DNA from 4 places in the Mesorhizobium sp. CNPSo 4670 genome. Region 1 is predicted to be linked to each of the others. Evidence: predicted binding sites of a transcription regulator. Region 1 holds the regulator's gene; each other region holds the start of a gene.
The links. Region 1 encodes PhoB, which activates phosphate uptake and scavenging genes when phosphate is short. Its sites were predicted from a motif close to TGTCATNNANCTGTCAT; they were not measured.
Positions count from the first base shown of each region.

Region 1 (4,211 bases):
TCCTCGGCGCGCTGCTCTACAAGGGCCTGTCCGGCGTCAATCTTGCGGTGTTCACCGAAATGACGCCGCCGCCCGGCGATGCCGGCGGCCTGCTCAACGCCATCTACGGCAGCATCGTGATGACCATTATCGGCGTCGTCGTCGGTACACCGATCGGCGTGCTGGCCGGCACCTACATGGCCGAATACGGACGCTTTTCGAAGCTCACCACCGTGGTGCGCTTCATCAATGACATCCTTTTGTCGGCGCCGTCGATCATCATCGGCCTTTTCGTCTACGAACTGATGGTCCGGCCGATGGGGCATTTCTCGGCGATCGCCGGCGCTGTCGCGCTTGCCATCCTGGTCATCCCGGTCGTCGTTCGCACCACCGAGGACATGCTCAACCTGGTGCCGAACGCGTTGCGCGAGGCCGGCACCGCGATCGGCGCGCCGCGCTGGGTGGTCATCAAGTCGGTCGCTTACCGCGCCGCCCTTTCAGGCATCGTCACCGGCATATTGCTGTCGATCGCCCGTATCTCCGGCGAGACGGCGCCGCTGCTCTTTACAGCGCTCAACAACCAGTTCTGGTCGAGCAATCTCAACGCGCCGATGGCCAGCCTGCCAGTGACCATCTTCCAGTTCGCTCTCAGCCCTTACGAGGAATGGCAGCAACTGGCCTGGACCGGTGCACTCATCATCACATTGACGGTTCTCGCGCTCAGCATCTTTGCTCGCAGCCTGACCGGACGCAGAGAGGACAAATGAGCCAGATGTTGTCTCCAGACATGACGATCGCCGCCGAGGCAATTGCCGGCAAGGCCAAGATCGAGGTCAAGAACCTCAACTTCTACTACGGCCAGAGCAAGGCGCTGAAGGACATCACGCTGTCGCTGCCCGAGCGCAGCGTCACCGCCTTCATCGGACCTTCGGGCTGCGGGAAGTCGACGCTGCTGCGCGTCTTCAATCGCATCTACGAGCTCTATCCCAAGCAGACGGCCGAGGGCCAGGTGCTGCTCGACGGGCAGAACGTTCTCGACCGCTCGCAGGACCTCAACCTGCTGCGGACCAAGATCGGCATGGTGTTCCAGAAACCGACGCCGTTCCCGATGTCGATCTATGAAAACATCGCCTTCGGCGTCAGGCTCTACGAGAAGATCAGCAAGTCCGAGATGGACGGCCGTGTCGAGCAGGCGCTGAAGCGCGCCGCACTGTGGACCGAAGTCAAGGACAAGCTCAACGCCAGCGGCCTCAGCCTCTCAGGCGGCCAGCAGCAGCGACTCTGCATCGCCCGCACCGTGGCGGTGAAGCCGGAAGTCATCCTGCTCGACGAGCCGGCCTCGGCGCTTGACCCGCTGTCGACCGCCAAGATCGAAGAGCTGATCGACGAGTTGCAAGCCGACTACACGATCGTCATCGTCACCCACAACATGCAGCAGGCGGCGCGCGTGTCGAAGCAGACGGCCTTCATGTATCTGGGCGAACTGGTCGAGTTCGACCGCACCGAGAAGATCTTCACGTCGCCCCGCGAGAAGCGCACGCAGGACTACATCACCGGCCGCTTCGGCTGAGCTCAGGCATACGAGGACTAAGATCATGGGCGAACACACAGTGGCTTCTTTCGACGAGGATCTCGGACAGATCAGCAGGCTGATCCGCGACATGGGCGACCTCGCCGGCTCGATGGTCGGCGGCGCCACCAAGGCGCTGTTGAATTCCGACAACGCCCTGGCGCAGCGCGTCGTCTCCGACGATGCGATCATGGATGCGCGCCAGCGTGAACTCGACGACCGCGCCATCACACTGATCGCCAAGCGTCAGCCGATGGCCGACGATCTGCGCCATGTCGTCGGTTCGATCCGCATGGCCGGCGACCTCGAGCGTATCGGCGACCTTGCCAAGAACATCGCCAAGCGCGTCGGCACCGTCGGCCTCAGCGTCACCCCACGCGACCTGTCGCACTCCATCGACGCAATGGCGCAGCTGGTGCTGATCCAGGTGCAGGGCGTCATCGAGGAATATACGGCGCGCGACGCGGCGGCTTTGGCGAAGCTGCGCGCCGACGACGAGCGCATCGACGTCAAATACACCTCCGTGTTCCGCGAACTCCTGACCTACATGATGGAAGACCCGCGCAACATCACCGCCTGCACGCATCTGTTGTTCTGCGCCAAGAACCTCGAACGCATCGGCGATCACGTCACCAACATCGCGGAAAATGCGTATTATGTTTTGACCGGTACGCAGCTGCCCGCCAATCGTCCGAAGCAGGACGAGACGGCAATGTCCGCGCCGGCGGCATGACGGCAGGGGTGACCAGTCGATGATCGCGCCACGAATCATGGTGGTGGAGGATGAGGAGCCGCTGGGTGTGCTGCTCCGCTACAATCTGGAGTCCGAGGGCTACCAGGTCGAGGTGGTGACGCGCGGCGACGAGGCCGAGATCCGGCTGCAGGAGAACGTCCCCGACCTTCTGGTGCTGGACTGGATGGTGCCGGCGGTTTCCGGAATCGAACTCTGCCGCCGGCTAAGGATGCGTCCCGAGACCGAGCGGCTGCCGATCATCATGCTGACCGCGCGTGGCGAGGAAAGCGATCGTGTGCGCGGCCTCTCGACCGGCGCCGACGATTATCTGGTCAAGCCGTTCTCGACGCCGGAGTTCATGGCCAGGGTCAAGGCGCTGCTGCGCCGCGCCAAGCCGGAAGTGCTGTCCAGCGTGCTCAAGGTCGGCGACATCGTGCTCGATCGTGAATCGCACAGGGTCTATCGCAAGAAGAGCGAGATTCGGCTCGGACCGACCGAATTCCGCCTGCTCGAATTCATGATGCGCCATCCCGGCCGTGTGTTCTCGCGCAGCCAGCTGCTCGACAATGTCTGGGGCGAGACGATCTACATCGACGAACGCACGGTCGACGTGCATGTCGGCCGGCTGCGCAAGGCGGTCAACAATGGCCGCATGCCCGATGTCATCCGCACCATTCGTGGGGCGGGCTACGCAATCCGGGAAGATTAGGGATATGCTGATATTCAGGTGATGCCTGCCTGCGAACGGCAGTTTCCAGCGCTTCCGGTACTCACGGATCCAAATGTCCGCTCCGTTCCGGTTCTCGGAACCCGCCATTCTCGACTCGGCCTAACCTGAATCTCAACACATCCCGACGCGTTATTCACGCAACGTTCTTGCCGCCGAGGCCGGATCTCGCCTGCGTGCCGGGCGCGAAAATCTCCTGGTCTACGAAGGTCAGCGCCCGCGTCGCGCAGCCTTCGCGGATCAGTGGCAGTTCGTTCGGTTCGGTGTCGAAGGAAATCGATTGCGAATGCTGGCCGCCGGCGGTCTGCGCAATCGCCTCGCGCAATGCCGGCTCGATCAGGTCGAAGGCGGCGGCGCTGACACCGACCATGGCGACGGGCGCCGGATCGATCAGCGCGAACAGGCTGCCGAGACCGTAGCCGAGTGCCTCGCCGGCCTTGCGATAGGCCTCGCGCTCGGGTCCATCCCTTTCGCGGGCCGCGCTCGCCAGGGCGCGCATGTCGGCGTCACTGACATCGGCCACCGGTTCCGCGTCCTCGCTCATCTGCCTTGCGTTCCGCCAGATGGCATAGTTGCCGGCATAGGCCTCGACGCAGCCCCGCCGACCACAGCGGCACAGCGCGCCGTGCGGCCGATGGATCATATGGCCGAACTCGCCGCCTGAGGAATGAGTGCCAGTGAACAACTCGCCCTTCAACACCAGGCCCATGCCGATGCCGTGCGACAACAGGATGGCGATGAAGTCGTCGCGGTAGCGATCAGGGTCGCGCCAGCGCAACGCGATCGCCATCATATTGCAGTCGTTCTCCATGGTGGCGGGGATGCCGAACTCGTCCTCGAGTATGTCGGCGAAGGCGATATCGGTGTGCGGCGTGATCGGTGACCACAGCATGGCGCGGGCACGCGTGTCGGTGATGCCCTGGATCGCCAGCGCGATGCGGGCGACACTGCGGACGTCGAGGTCGGGGTCTTCGAGACGACGGCGTACGATGGCAACGCATTCACCGACCAGCGCGTCGCGCGACATGGTCAGCGTGTCCAGCCGGCGCTGTTCCTCGGCGATCACCTGGCCGGCATAGTCGATGACGGCGACCGAGAGGAAGTTCAGCGACAACACCACGGTCATCACCGCCGCCGCTTCCGGATTGAGGCCGAGGCCGACCTGCGGCCGGCCGCGTTTGAGCGAGCCGGCCTCGCTCGGC
Region 1 covers NZ_JBWJFQ010000005.1:97,149-101,359, reverse strand. The annotation lists gene pstA (phosphate ABC transporter permease PstA) at 1-746, shown strand, start outside; gene pstB (phosphate ABC transporter ATP-binding protein PstB) at 743-1,549, shown strand; gene phoU (phosphate signaling complex protein PhoU) at 1,575-2,282, shown strand; gene phoB (phosphate regulon transcriptional regulator PhoB) at 2,302-2,991, shown strand; gene AC0ZT5_RS11300 (ROK family protein) at 3,146-4,211, opposite strand, start outside.

Region 2 (4,211 bases), on a different contig from region 1:
GTCTTCTTTTTCCTTCGACGCATGGTTCTGCCCGCACCGAAGGAAGGTGCGACAGGCGAGACCGTTGCCGGTAGCAGTGGCTACGGCGGAGACTATGGTGGCGGCCATTCCCACGATGGCGGGAGCAGCTAAGGTCATTCCGCGGCCTCCCTCTTGTCGTCCGCCTTCACCGGGTTTTCGCGGGCGTCATATTCGGCGCGCATGCGGCGCACGAGGTCGAGTTCGGCCTGGAAGTCGACATAGTGCGGGAGCTTCAGGTGCTCGACGAAGCCGGTCGCCTGGACATTGTCGGAATGCGAGATGACGAACTCCTCGTCCTGCGCGGCGGCGACGACATCTTCGCCGAGTTCCGAAGCGCGCAATGCCCGATCGCAGAGCGCCATCGCCATCGCCTTGCGTTCGCTCTGGCCGAAGACCAGGCCGTAGCCGCGGGTGAATTGCGGCGGCGCCTTGGCCGAGCCCTTGAACTGGTTGACCATCTGGCATTCGGTGACCCGCACCGTGCCGAGCGGCACGGCGAACGGGAGTTCGGGAACATCCAGTTCCAGCTCGACCTCGCCGATGCGGATCTCGCCGACGAAGGGATGGTTACGGGCATAGCCGCGCTGCGTGGAATAGCCGAGCGCCAGCAAGAAGCCCTCATCGCCGCGTGACAGCGCCTGCAGGCGGATATCGCGCGCCATCGGGAATTCCAGCGGCTCGCGGGTGATGTCGCCGGGGACATGGTCCTGCAGCATCTCGCCATCCGGCTCGATCAGGCCCTCGCGAGCAAGGATCGCAGAAACGCGGGGCATGGCTTGCGCTTCGGTCTCGCGCTGCAGCGGCTTGGCGACATCGCCGCCGCCGGCAAGCTCGGGGTCGAGTAGCCGGTGCGTGTAGTCGAAGGTCGGGCCGAGCAACTGGCCGCCGGGCAGGTCCTTGTAGGTCGCCGAAACGCGCCGCTCGACCAGCATGGTGGCGGTGTCGATCGCCTTGGAATAGCCGAAGCGCGGCAACGTGGTGCGGTAGGCGCGCACCAGGAAGATCGCCTCGATCAGGTCGCCGCGCGCCTGGACGATGGCGAGCGCCGCCAGCTCGCGGTCGTAGAGCGAGCCTTCGCTCATCACCCGGTCGACGCCAAGCGCCAACTGTTCGACGATCTGGTCGAGCCGAAGGGCGGGCACCGAACGGTCGCCGCGCCGGCGGTCGGCGAGCAGGCTGTGGGCGTTGGCAATGGCCGCCTCGCCACCTTTTACCGCGACATACATCTCAGGCCCCCATCGTCTTGATGCGCGTTGTGCGCGGCAGACAGGCGACGCCATCCAATGTGGCGAGGATGATGTCGACGCCACGCGGAAAGCGCTTGATATTCTGCTTCCACTGCTCGACGAAATGACGCGGCATCTGCGCCGGCGCGATCGTGGCACTGGTTTCGATGCCGGGGCCTTCGAGCAGCAGCGGGGCGCCGGAAACGAGATCACTGACTTGCAGGATCAGCGTGGTGGAGCGGTCGGGATAATCCTGGGTACCTTGCGAAAAACCGTCGAGCGCCATCATCTCGGCCGGCGTGGCGATCAAAGCGAAATGCGCATCGGCCGGCGTGTTGGCCAAAGGCGCACCGGTGTGGAAACCAAGCCAGGATTTGATCGCGGTAGAGGCCTGCAAAGCCGGGTCGAGCCAGAGCGGGGTGTCGTTGTCGCAAAGCGCCAGGGCTACGGCGCCGGCGGTCGCTGAAAGCGGAACCGGCGGGCGGGCGAAGGCGGGCAGGGGTTGCACGCTGCCCGGCCGCGCCATCGCGTCCATGACGGCGCGAAACACGGTCTGGGCGTTAAAGACCGGATCGGCAAAACCGCCCTCGATCGATTGCGCTGCGATGTCCATCAGTCTTCTCCGCGAACCATGGTGAAGAAATCCACCTTCGTTGCCGCCGTCTCGGCGCGGCGCCGTTCATGCGCGGTGGCCAGAGCCGATCGCAGAGGCGCAATAAGCACGGTCTCGACCTCGGCGCGACGCGCCGGGTCCTGCCACAGCGCGTCGGCGATGGCCGCCAGCCTCGCCTTCTGCTTGTCACGGCCAAGCGCATAGCAATGGCCGACCTGTCCGGTCGGGAGCCTGACTGTGGCGCGGGTAACGGTTGTCTCACCGACATTGAAGGGGGAGCCGCCACCGCCGATGCGGCCGCGCACGGTGACCAGGCCGGTTTCCGGTCCGCGCAGCAGCTCAGCTTCCGAGGGCAGTCCGGACGCGTTCCAGAGCCGGACGACGTCATCGCCGCTGGATTGTGCCAGTGTTGCCATGGCGGCCTTGCGCTCGGCTTGGTTGCGGGCTTCCTGTCCTCGCATGAGCAATAATCCTCTTGTCTAAATTTGTCTACTGATATAGACAATTATACAAATTATACCTATTATCTAGCGCGAGTCCATGACGGGTGGATGACAAGCAATGGGAGGCTGGGACAATTAAAATGGTCGGGCAGCTGGCAGCGGACAGCATTGAGCGGCGGAGTGGTGTCTCGCTGTGGCGGCAGATCGCCGACAAGATCCTGCATGCGATCGCCATCGGCGATTTCGCCGAGAATGCAGCGCTGCCGCCGGAGGTTGCGCTGGCCGAGCGCTATGGCGTCAACCGTCACACGGTGCGCAGTGCCATAGCAGCCCTTGTGCAGGAAGGGGTGCTGCGGGCCGAACAGGGACGCGGCACCTTCGTGCTGTCGCGCAAGCGGCTGTCCTATCCGATCGGCGCGCGAACACGGTTTTCGGCAGGCCTGCAAGGGCAGGCGTCGGAACGGCATATTGTCCTGCTTGCCTCGTCGGTGGAGCCGGCCAGCCGGCGCGTCGCCGAGGGGCTGGGCCTAGCCAGGGGGACAAACGTGATCCGGCTGGAAACACGCGGCGAAGCCGATGGCCGCCCGGTGTCGCGTGCTGCCGGCTGGTTCGAGGCGAGGCGCTTTGCCGGCATTGATGCCGCCATGGCGGAGACCGGCTCGATCACCGCATCGCTGGCGCGTTTCGGCATAGATGATTATCTCAGGCAATCGACCATGCTGTCGGCGCGCCATGCCGATGCCGCCGACCTTGCCGACCTCGACCTGCAGCCCGGCGCAATCGTGCTGGTCACGGTCGCCGTCAACGTCACGCCCGACGGCCAGCCGATCCAGTTTTCCGAGTCTCGGTTCCCGGCCGAGCGGGTCGAACTCAAATTGTCGGCGTTGTGAGCCGACACCGCCGGTTGCCTAGATTGTCGAACGCAGTTCCCTAGGGAAGGCGCTAAGCGCTTTTCCTGGGAAAAACCGCTTCACACTTTTACTGGAATTGCACTCATCGGACTTCTATCACAGCCTTGATCAGACCGGATTTCTCGTGTGCCCAGCGCGCGAGATCATGTGGCGTGCCGGCCAGCGTGGTGCGGTGGGTGACGAGCTTGGCCAATGGCACGGCGCCGTTGCGGATCGAGGCGGCGACGTGGTCGAAGTCGGCGCGCAACGCATTGCGACTGCCGATCAGGGTCATCTCGCGCTTGTGGAATTCCGGATCGGAGAAGGTGATGTCGTCCTTGACGACGCTGACCAGCACCAGCGTTCCGCCATGCGCGACATGGGCGAAGGCCGACTGCACCGACTGGGTGTTTCCGGTGGCGTCGAAGACCACATCGAAGCCTTCGCCAGCGGTCGCTTGCCCGACCAGATCGGACACCGCGCCGCGCGAACCGTCGAGGGTCTGGAAGCCGAGCTCGTTGGCGGCAAAGGCAAGCCTTTCGCTGCTCATGTCGAGCAGCGTCACGTCAAGCCCGGCGATGCCGGCGAAGATGGCCGTGCCGAGCCCGATCGGACCGGCGCCGATGACCAGCGTGCGGGCGCCGGGATCGGCGCTTGCGCGCCGCACAGCATGCGCGCCGATGGCCAGGAACTCGACAGCGGCGGCGTCGGCCAGCGACAGGCCGTTTGCCGGATAGAGATTTCGTGCCGGCACCAGAATCCGTTCGCACATGGCGCCGTCGCGATGGACGCCGAGCACCTCGATCCTGACGCAGCAATTCGGCTTGCCGTGCCGGCAGGCGATGCACTTGCCGCAGGAAAGATAGGGATTGATGACCACCGGCTCGCCAGCGGAAAGTTCAACGCCTTCGCCGGTCTCGACGATCGTTCCCGACACCTCATGGCCCATGATGCGGGGATAGGCGAGGAATGGGTGCTTGCCTTCGTAGATATGATAGTCGGTGCCGCAGATGCCGAC
Region 2 covers NZ_JBWJFQ010000010.1:201,517-205,727, reverse strand. The annotation lists gene AC0ZT5_RS18620 (carbon-phosphorus lyase complex subunit) at 135-1,247, opposite strand; gene phnH (phosphonate C-P lyase system protein PhnH) at 1,249-1,860, opposite strand; gene phnG (phosphonate C-P lyase system protein PhnG) at 1,860-2,321, opposite strand; gene phnF (phosphonate metabolism transcriptional regulator PhnF) at 2,444-3,193, shown strand; gene AC0ZT5_RS18600 (zinc-binding alcohol dehydrogenase family protein) at 3,297-4,211, opposite strand, start outside.
Region 2: phnF (phosphonate metabolism transcriptional regulator PhnF) is a predicted target of PhoB. The motif match lies at 2,401-2,417, and genes of this name have one in related genera.

Region 3 (4,211 bases), on a different contig from region 1:
CTTCGCGGCCGGTGAAGTCGCCTTTCCCAAACGCGATGAACCGATCGAGACCGGCCTGATCGGGTGTGTAGCCCTGCGTGAATTCACGTGACCAGATACCAAAACTCTTCTCCAGCCGCAGGGCATTGAGCGCGTAGTAGCCGATCTCGGCCAGGCCGAGATCCTCGCCGGCGGCAAGCAGCGTCTCGCGCAAGCCGGCATGCATGGTGACCGGACAACTGATCTCGAAGCCGAGCTCGCCGGCGATCGAAAGGCGGGCAACCCGCGCGGGCACCATGCCGATGTCGAATGCGCCGCAGGCCATGAACGGCAGTGCCGCGCCCGACACGTCCTGATGCGTCGTGCGCGCCAGGATCTTGCGTGCATTCGGCCCGGTCAGCAGGAAGCCGCTCACCGTGTCGGAAAGGTCTGTGACAGTAATCCCTTCCGCCGCATGGCTCTCGAACCAGCGCATGTGGAATTCCCTGAGATAGTAGGAGCCCATCAGCCAATAGTCGCCCCCACCCCAGTTGATGACCGTGAGGTCGCCCTTCAGTCGTCCGTCATGGCCAAGCATCGGCGCCAGCCGCGCCTGTCCTGGTTTCGGCAGCCTGCAGGCCAGCAGCCGGTCAAGCCATGCTTCCGCGCCGGGCCCGGAAACCGCATAGCGCGCGTAGGCCGAGATATCGACGAGACCGGCGGCACGCCGAACCTGCAGCGCCTCGTCGCCGACGATGTCGAAGGCGTTCGAACGCCGCAGCGTCGTGTTCTCGCGAAACCCCATCGGCGCGAAATAGGCCGGGATTTCCAGCCCCCAGGACGCCGTCCATTCGCATCCCGCCGCCGTCATACCGTCATAGGCGCCGGGGCGTTTCAGTGGCCGGCCGGCGGGTAGCCGCTCATTGGGAAAGGTCATGACGAAGCGGTGCGAATAGAACTGGCGCGTCGTCTGCCTGAGATATTCGCGGTTGGCGGCGAAGGCGCCGTAGCGAGCAATATCCATGCCGAAGATGTCGGCCTGCGGCTCACCATAAATCATCCACTCGGCCAACGACTTGCCGACGCCGCCGCCCTGGCTGAAGCCGGCCATGACGCCACAGGCAAGCCAGTAATTCTTCCGCCCGCGCACCGGCCCGACGATCGGATTGCCGTCGGGGGTGAAAGTGAAGGCGCCGTTGACCCACTTGCGGATGCCGGCCGTCCTCAGGCACGGAAAGCGCTCATAGGCCTTGGACAGTTCCGGGCTGATGCGGTCGATGTCTTCCGGGATCAGTTCGATGCCGTAATCCCATGGCGCGCCATCCATGTTCCAGTGCTTCGGGTTCTGCTCGTAGACGCCGAGCAGCACGCCGTTGCGCTCTTGCCTGAGGTAGGAAAAGCCGTCGAGATCGACCGCAAGCCCGAGTTCCTTGTCGAGGGCGGCAACCTCCGGAATGTCCTCGGTGATGAAATAGTGATGCTCCATCGGCGTCACCGGCAAGTCGACGCCAGCCATGCGGCCGAGCTGCTTTGCCCACAGCCCGCCGGCGTTTACGACATGCTCGGCCACGATCGTGCCTTGCTCGGTGACGACATCCCAGTGCCCGTCGGCACGCGCCTTCAACGCGACCACGCGGTTGCGCAGGATCACGTCGGCCCCACGCTTCTTCGCGGCGCCGGCATAGGCATGCGTCGCTCCATAAGGGTCGAGATGGCCTTCGTTGGAATCGTAGAGGCCGCCGAGTACGTCGCTGACATCGACGATCGGGCAGATCTCCTTGATCTCTTCCGGTGTCACCAGGCGAGCCGTTTCGATGCCGACCGACTGGAACACGGCCCAGGCCGATTTCAGCCATTCCCAGCGCTGGGGATCGCTGGCCATGTTGACGCCGCCCGTCTTGTGCAGGCCCGCGTTCTGGCCGGATTCGGCCTCGATCTCGCGATAGAGCTTGATGGTGTAGTCCTGCAGCGCCGCGACGTTGGGATCGGCATTGAGCGCGTGGAACCCGGCCGCCGCGTGCCAGGTCGAACCGGCCGTCAGTTCGGCCCGCTCGATCAGCGCCACATCGCTCCAGCCGAAACGCGTCAGATGATAGAGCACCGAGGCTCCGACCACGCCACCCCCGATAACGACTGCGCGGTAGTGCGACTTCAAGGGCTTCCCTCCCCGGTTCGTCCGAAGGCTGCACCATATACGCACTGGACATAAGTGTCTAGTGCGATGCGGGGCACACCTCGCTTTGTCGACCGGAGCCTGAGGGGGTGATCAATTCTTTCGTGCGGCCACACGTTTTTGTCGGCTTGCAAAGATGCCGACGGGCGGGCATTGCGCGCTGTCACGCAAGCATCATGTTCGCGCCGTAGACCGCTTTTCGGGGAGGCGCACGCGGCATCATCGATGCCGCACCTCTTTCAGCTTTTACGCCATCGGCCGCTCCGGCACGCTTTGTTACAAAGAGGATCATCCATGAAACACCTGCACCGAACCGTGTCGCTCGGCGTCGCGCTGGCAATGTTCAGCGCCTTGACGCCGGCGCTGGCCGACAGCACCGCGACCGTCGGCGGCACCAGCTTCGTCAACAAGGGACTGGTCGGCGTCGGCCGCATCCCGGCCAGCCAGAAGGACAAGTTCGGCGAGACGTTCGGCTCGGGTTCCGGCATGGCGATCGACACCGCCGGCTGGACGCACGGCGCCGACGGCTACAAGGGTTCGCTCTGGCTGCTGCCGGACCGCGGCTACAATGTCGTCGGCACCACCGACTACCGGCCGCGCCTCAACACGATCGGCATCGAGTTCGCGCCGACCGCGCCTGGTGCGGCGCCCGCTGCCGGCCAGGAGCAGTCCGGCGTCAAGGCGACGCTCGCCGACACCATGCTCTTGACCGACGACAAGGGCGCCGATGCTACCGGCCTCGACCCGCTGAACGGCGTGCGCGCAGCAAGCGGCGACATGCCGATCCTGCCCGAGGCCAACGGCAAGCTGGCGCTCGACAACGAGGGGATCGTGCGGCTACCCGACGGCTCGATGTTCATCTCCGACGAATACGGCCCGAACATCTATCGGTTTTCCGCCGAAGGCCATCTGCTGTCGGCGACCCAGCCGCCGGCGGCCCTCGTGCCGATGCGCCATGGCGCGCCGAACTTCGCCTCGGACAATCCTGGTCCGAGTGCTGCCGAGCCCGATCCGAAGGATCCAGATACCGGCCGCCAGAACAACCAGGGCCTCGAAGGCATGGCGATGACGCCGGACGGCAAGTTCCTGATCGCCGTGCTGCAGTCGGCGCCCCGGCAGGATGGCGGCGATTCCGGCGCGACGCGCCAGAACACGCGCGCGCTGGTCTATGACGCTTCCGACCTCGCCCATCTCAAGCTGGCGCACGAATATGTCGTGCCGCTGCTGGTGTTCAAGGATGCCAAGGGCAAAACCAAGGTGGCGGCGCAGAGCGAGATCGTGGCCCTGTCCGACCAGACCTTCCTGATGCTGACCCGCGACAGCGGCAACGGCCAGGGGTTGAAGGGCGACACCTCGCTGCTCCGCCAGATCAACATCGTTGACCTCTCCGCCGCGACCGACATCGCCGGTGGCGCCTTCGACGCCGCCGACAAGCCGGTGGCGCCCAAGGGCGTGCTCGACCCATCCGTGACGCCGGCCAAGCTGACGCCCTTCATCGACCTCAACGACAAGGGCGAACTCGGTCGCTTCGGCCTGCACAATGGCGCGCCGAACGACAAGAACAACCTCTCGGAAAAGTGGGAGGCGATGTCGGTGGTCAGCGTGCTCGATCCGAAGCTGCCTGACGACTATTTCCTGTTCGTGGCCAACGACAACGACTTCCTCACCCAGGACGGCTTCCAGGTCGGCGCACCCTACAAGGCGGAAGACGGCGCCGATGTCGACACCATGTTCACGGTCTATCAGGTCACGCTTCCCGGCCTCGCCAAGAAGTAACGACACCACCCAGGCGGACGCGCCGAGCGCGTCCGCCTACAGATCGTGAAGGCACACTTACTGCAACATCTCCGCGTCCTTTGGCACGCCCGCGTCGATCGGCTCGGCCGTCCTGTTCGACACGGCGGTGATCTTCGCGGCGGCCGACAGGTTCGCGCGCACGAAGACCGGCGCGACGCCGTTGACGCGGCCGTAGAGGTCGATGATGTCCTGGTTCATGAAGCGCACACAGCCGGACGAAGCGTTCTTCCCGATCGAGTCCCACTCCGGCGTTCCGTGCAGCCGGTACATCGTGTCCTTGCCG
Region 3 covers NZ_JBWJFQ010000004.1:233,304-237,514, reverse strand. The annotation lists gene AC0ZT5_RS09765 (GcvT family protein) at 1-2,113, opposite strand, end outside; gene AC0ZT5_RS09760 (esterase-like activity of phytase family protein) at 2,426-3,907, shown strand; gene AC0ZT5_RS09755 (L,D-transpeptidase) at 3,965-4,211, opposite strand, start outside.
Region 3: AC0ZT5_RS09760 (esterase-like activity of phytase family protein) is a predicted target of PhoB. The motif match lies at 2,293-2,309, and genes of this name have one in related genera.

Region 4 (4,211 bases), on a different contig from region 1:
GTCAAGCCCGGCCTGCCCTATCTCGACATCATCCGGCGGCTGAAGGATGAATTCCAGATGCCGACCTTCGCCTACCAGGTGTCAGGCGAATATTCGATGATCAAGGCCGCCGGCGCCAATGGTTGGATCGATGGCGAGAAGGCGATGCTGGAATCCTTGCTCGCGTTCAAGCGTGCCGGGTGCGACGGCATTTTGACCTATTTCGCGCCCGAAGTGGCAACTATGCTGAAGGGATAGTTTTCTCTTCCCACCGATGGCCGGTCGCAGCGGGCAACGCCGGCGACCTCCTCGATATACATGAACAATTTCCGGCTTCCGGACGGGATCCCGAGCGAAGGTCGTTGGACCAATCGCCAGGGGTTTGCTGCATCCATATAAACCGCTTGCATTTCGCAATCAGTTTGCTACTCCTTTGCACGACTGGTTATGGAGGAGGCTTTCATGTCCAAACTTCGCGTCAATGCTTTCACACTGTCGCTCGACGGGTACGGCGCCGGTCCGGATCAGGATCTGCAAAATCCGCTCGGTGTCGGCGGGGAAGCCCTGCACAAATGGGCCTGGAGCACCCGCACCTTCCGCACGATGTTCGGCGAAGAGGGCGGCGCGACCGGCACTGACGAGGACTTTGCCGCGCGCAGCTTCGAGAATGTCGGCGCCTGGATCCTCGGCCGCAATATGTTCGGACCGATCCGGGGCGAATGGCCTGACGATAGCTGGAAGGGCTGGTGGGGTGATAACCCACCCTACCATGTGCCGGTTTTCGTGCTGACCCACCACAAGCGGGCATCCCTGCCCATGGAAGGCGGCACGACATTCCATTTCGTCACAGACGGCATCCATTCGGCGCTTGAACAGGCGAAAGCGGCGGCGGATGGCAAGGACGTGCGGGTTGGCGGTGGCGTCGCCACCATCCGGCAATATCTGCAGGAGAAACTGATCGACGAGATGCATCTGGCGATCTCGCCGCTGCTGCTCGGTTCGGGCGAGAATCTCTTTGCCGGCCTGGACATGCCCAAGCTTGGCTATCAATGCAGCGAGCAGGTGGCGACAGCGCTCGCCACGCATGTGATCGTCAAGCGGGCTTAGGTTTCAGACGCGTAGCCTACGCCGCGATCCTTCGCGTGCCCCTCTGTCCTGCCGGACATCTCCCCCACGAGAGGGGGAGATTTAGCAACCCCAGACAGTCAATACTTCTCAGGCACGTAGAGTTCGCGCGGCAGCGTCTGGCGTTCGTATTCAGGATTGAAGACGCGCTCGGGCAGCGTGATCTCCTCGTGCGGCACCTCCTCATACGGCAGCTGCTTGAGCAGATGGTCGATGCAGTTCAGCCGCGCCCGCTTCTTGTCGTTACCCTCGACGATGAACCATGGCGCCTCGGGAATGTTGGTGCGGGCGAAGGTCTCTTCCTTGGCCTTGGTGTACTGCTCCCAGCGCACGCGCGACTGCAGGTCCATCGGCGACAGTTTCCACTGCTTCATCGGATCGTGGATGCGCATCAGGAAGCGCATCTGCTGCTCCTCGTCGGTGATCGAGAACCAGTATTTGACCACGGTGACGCCCGAGCGGACCAGCATGCGCTCGAACTCCGGCACGTCGCGGAAGAATTCTTCGACCTGATCGGGCTCGGCAAAACCCATCACCCGTTCAACACCGGAGCGGTTGTACCAGGAGCGGTCGAACAGCACGATTTCGCCGCCAGCCGGCAGATGCGGCACATAGCGCTGGAAATACCATTGCGACTTCTCGCGCTCGGTCGGTGCCGGGAGGGCGACGACGCGGCAGATGCGCGGATTGAGCCGCTGCGTGATGCGCTTGATGACGCCACCCTTGCCGGCGGAGTCGCGGCCCTCGAAGATCACCACCAGCTTCTTCTTGTGATAGGCGACCCATGACTGCAGTTTGATCAGCTCGGACTGCAAGGTGATCAGGTCGCGAAAATACTGCATGCGATCAATCGATGGCGGATGCGAGTTCTTGTAGATCTTGGCGATCTCCATCGACAGCGCCGGCTCCGACATTTCGAGCTCATAGTCCTCGTCGAGCGTGTCGGCGAGCTCGGCTTCAAGCCAGTCCCTGGCTGGAGAATTCTGTTTTAGCTCGGTCATATCAGCTGCTCCGCTTGCAAGCCGTGTCAATCCACGTCCGGCGCCCCAACCCCTGGCCTGCGTCCCGGAGTCGCAACACCTGAGCCGACTTCAATATAGGCCGGCAATGACGGTTTTATTGCAGCCTGGAGCGAGACTGCCGCCACCGCAACTTCCGCGAGGCATGATCGATCCATCGTCGTGGCATGGCGACAAGCGGCTCGAATTGTCCTACAAATGTGGCAGGCCGTCCGGGCACTGCCTTTCAACAACAAATCGCGAGGACTTACATGGAATACCGCACCCTCGGCCGTTCCGGCTTGAAAGTTTCGACCTTGACCATGGGCACCATGACCTTCGGCGGTGCCGGCGCATTTTCGGCTGTCGGCAAGACCGACCTCGACGAGGCGCGCCGGATGATCGATCTCTGCATCGATGCCGGCATCAATGTCATCGACACCGCCAATGTCTATTCGAACGGTATCTCCGAAGAGATCATCGGCGAGGCGCTCGGCGGCAAGCGCAAGGGCGACGTGCTGATCGCCTCCAAGGCACGGATGCGGATCGGCAACGGTCCCAACGATGAAGGCCTGTCGCGCTATCATCTGATCCGCGAATGCGAGAAGAGCCTGAAGCGGTTGAAGACCGATGTCATCGACATCTACTTCCTGCACGAATGGGACGGCACGACACCGCTCGAGGAAACCATTGCCGCGCTCGATACGCTGGTTGCCCAGGGCAAGGTCCGCTATGTCGGCTGCTCCAACTATTCCGGTTGGCAGGTGATGAAGGCGCTCGGCATCAGCGACGGCCATCACCAGCCGCGCTTCGTCACCCAGCAGATCCACTACACGCTGGAAGCGCGCGAGGCGGAATATGAATTGCTGCCGATTTCGATCGACCAGGGGCTGGGCGTGCTGGTCTGGAGCCCGCTTGCCGGCGGATTGCTGTCCGGCAAATACCGACGCGACAGCCCGACTGCCCGCCAGCTTGCCGGCTGGTCGGAACCGCCGATCCGCGACGAGGACCGGCTCTGGCGGATCGTCGATGTTCTTGTCGAGATCGGCACGCAGCGCGGCGTGTCGGCGGCGCAGGTGGCGCTGGCCTGGCTGCTCGGCCGGCCGGCGGTCAGTTCGCTGGTGATCGGCGGCAGGACCGTAACGCAGTTTCGGGACAACATCGCGGCGGCAAGCCTGGTGCTGACCGGCGAAGAGCGTGACCGCCTCGACGCGGTCAGCCGGCCACCCGTGCTCTATCCCTACTGGCACCAGCAACTGACGGCAAAGGACCGTTTTGGTCCCGCCGATCTGGTGATTGACCGCAGCGGCGTGTGACCACGGAGATTTCCGGGCAGAGCTCGGCGGACGAAGTCCGCACTTAACCCGTGATATAGCGCCTGCGGCGCGATATCGCGCACGACGTTTCGCGCATAATAAAAAACCCTTTTCGTCGTTCGTTGTATGGTGGCCATGGTTTCACTTGATCAAAACAAACGCGCGGATTGCGACGCGTTGGCGCCCCCGGTCCCCTACACCATTGTGCCGCGCATCTTGCAAGCCCGGACCATCATCGACGCGAACGGCCGGGCACGATCGCTTCAGCTGTTGTATTTGACGGCTAATGCTCCTAGGCAGGGTCAGAGCCGCAAGGCAGTGAAAAGGAGCCGATATGGCGCGACCACCAAACTACGATCAGGAACGCAAGGAACGCGACCGCCAGAAGGCGGCCAAGAAGGCTGAAAAGCTGGCGGCCAAGGTTGCCGCGCGCGAGCGTTCGAAGCCTGAAGACGAGACTGAAACCGAAACCGAAACGGCAAAGTGACGGCAAAAGGCCCGCGCATGCGGGCCGTGCCTCATTCCAGATTGTCGCCTTGGATCAGGCCGGGGCCTTGTCGCTGACAAAGACGTCCACTTCGCGCGCTGCCGCAATGAAGGCGCGCCTGGCGTTCATCGCCGGCTTGTCGCCGGCCAGCGCATCGTGACAGGCCTGCAGGGCCGCGCGATGCTTGGGGCTGCGTTTGCCGGGCCAGCTGTTGAGCAGGTAATCGGAAGCCTCACGAGCCGTACGCAAGAGCTGAGTGCTCCCCGCCGTGACTGACTTGACGGTCACGGGTGTTTCAAATCGGTT
Region 4 covers NZ_JBWJFQ010000015.1:82,422-86,632, reverse strand. The annotation lists gene hemB (porphobilinogen synthase) at 1-237, shown strand, start outside; gene AC0ZT5_RS23285 (dihydrofolate reductase family protein) at 442-1,086, shown strand; gene ppk2 (polyphosphate kinase 2) at 1,185-2,105, opposite strand; gene AC0ZT5_RS23275 (aldo/keto reductase) at 2,375-3,418, shown strand; gene AC0ZT5_RS23270 (hypothetical protein) at 3,753-3,905, shown strand; gene AC0ZT5_RS23265 (DUF982 domain-containing protein) at 3,960-4,211, opposite strand, start outside.
Region 4: ppk2 (polyphosphate kinase 2) is a predicted target of PhoB. The motif match lies at 2,212-2,228, and genes of this name have one in related genera.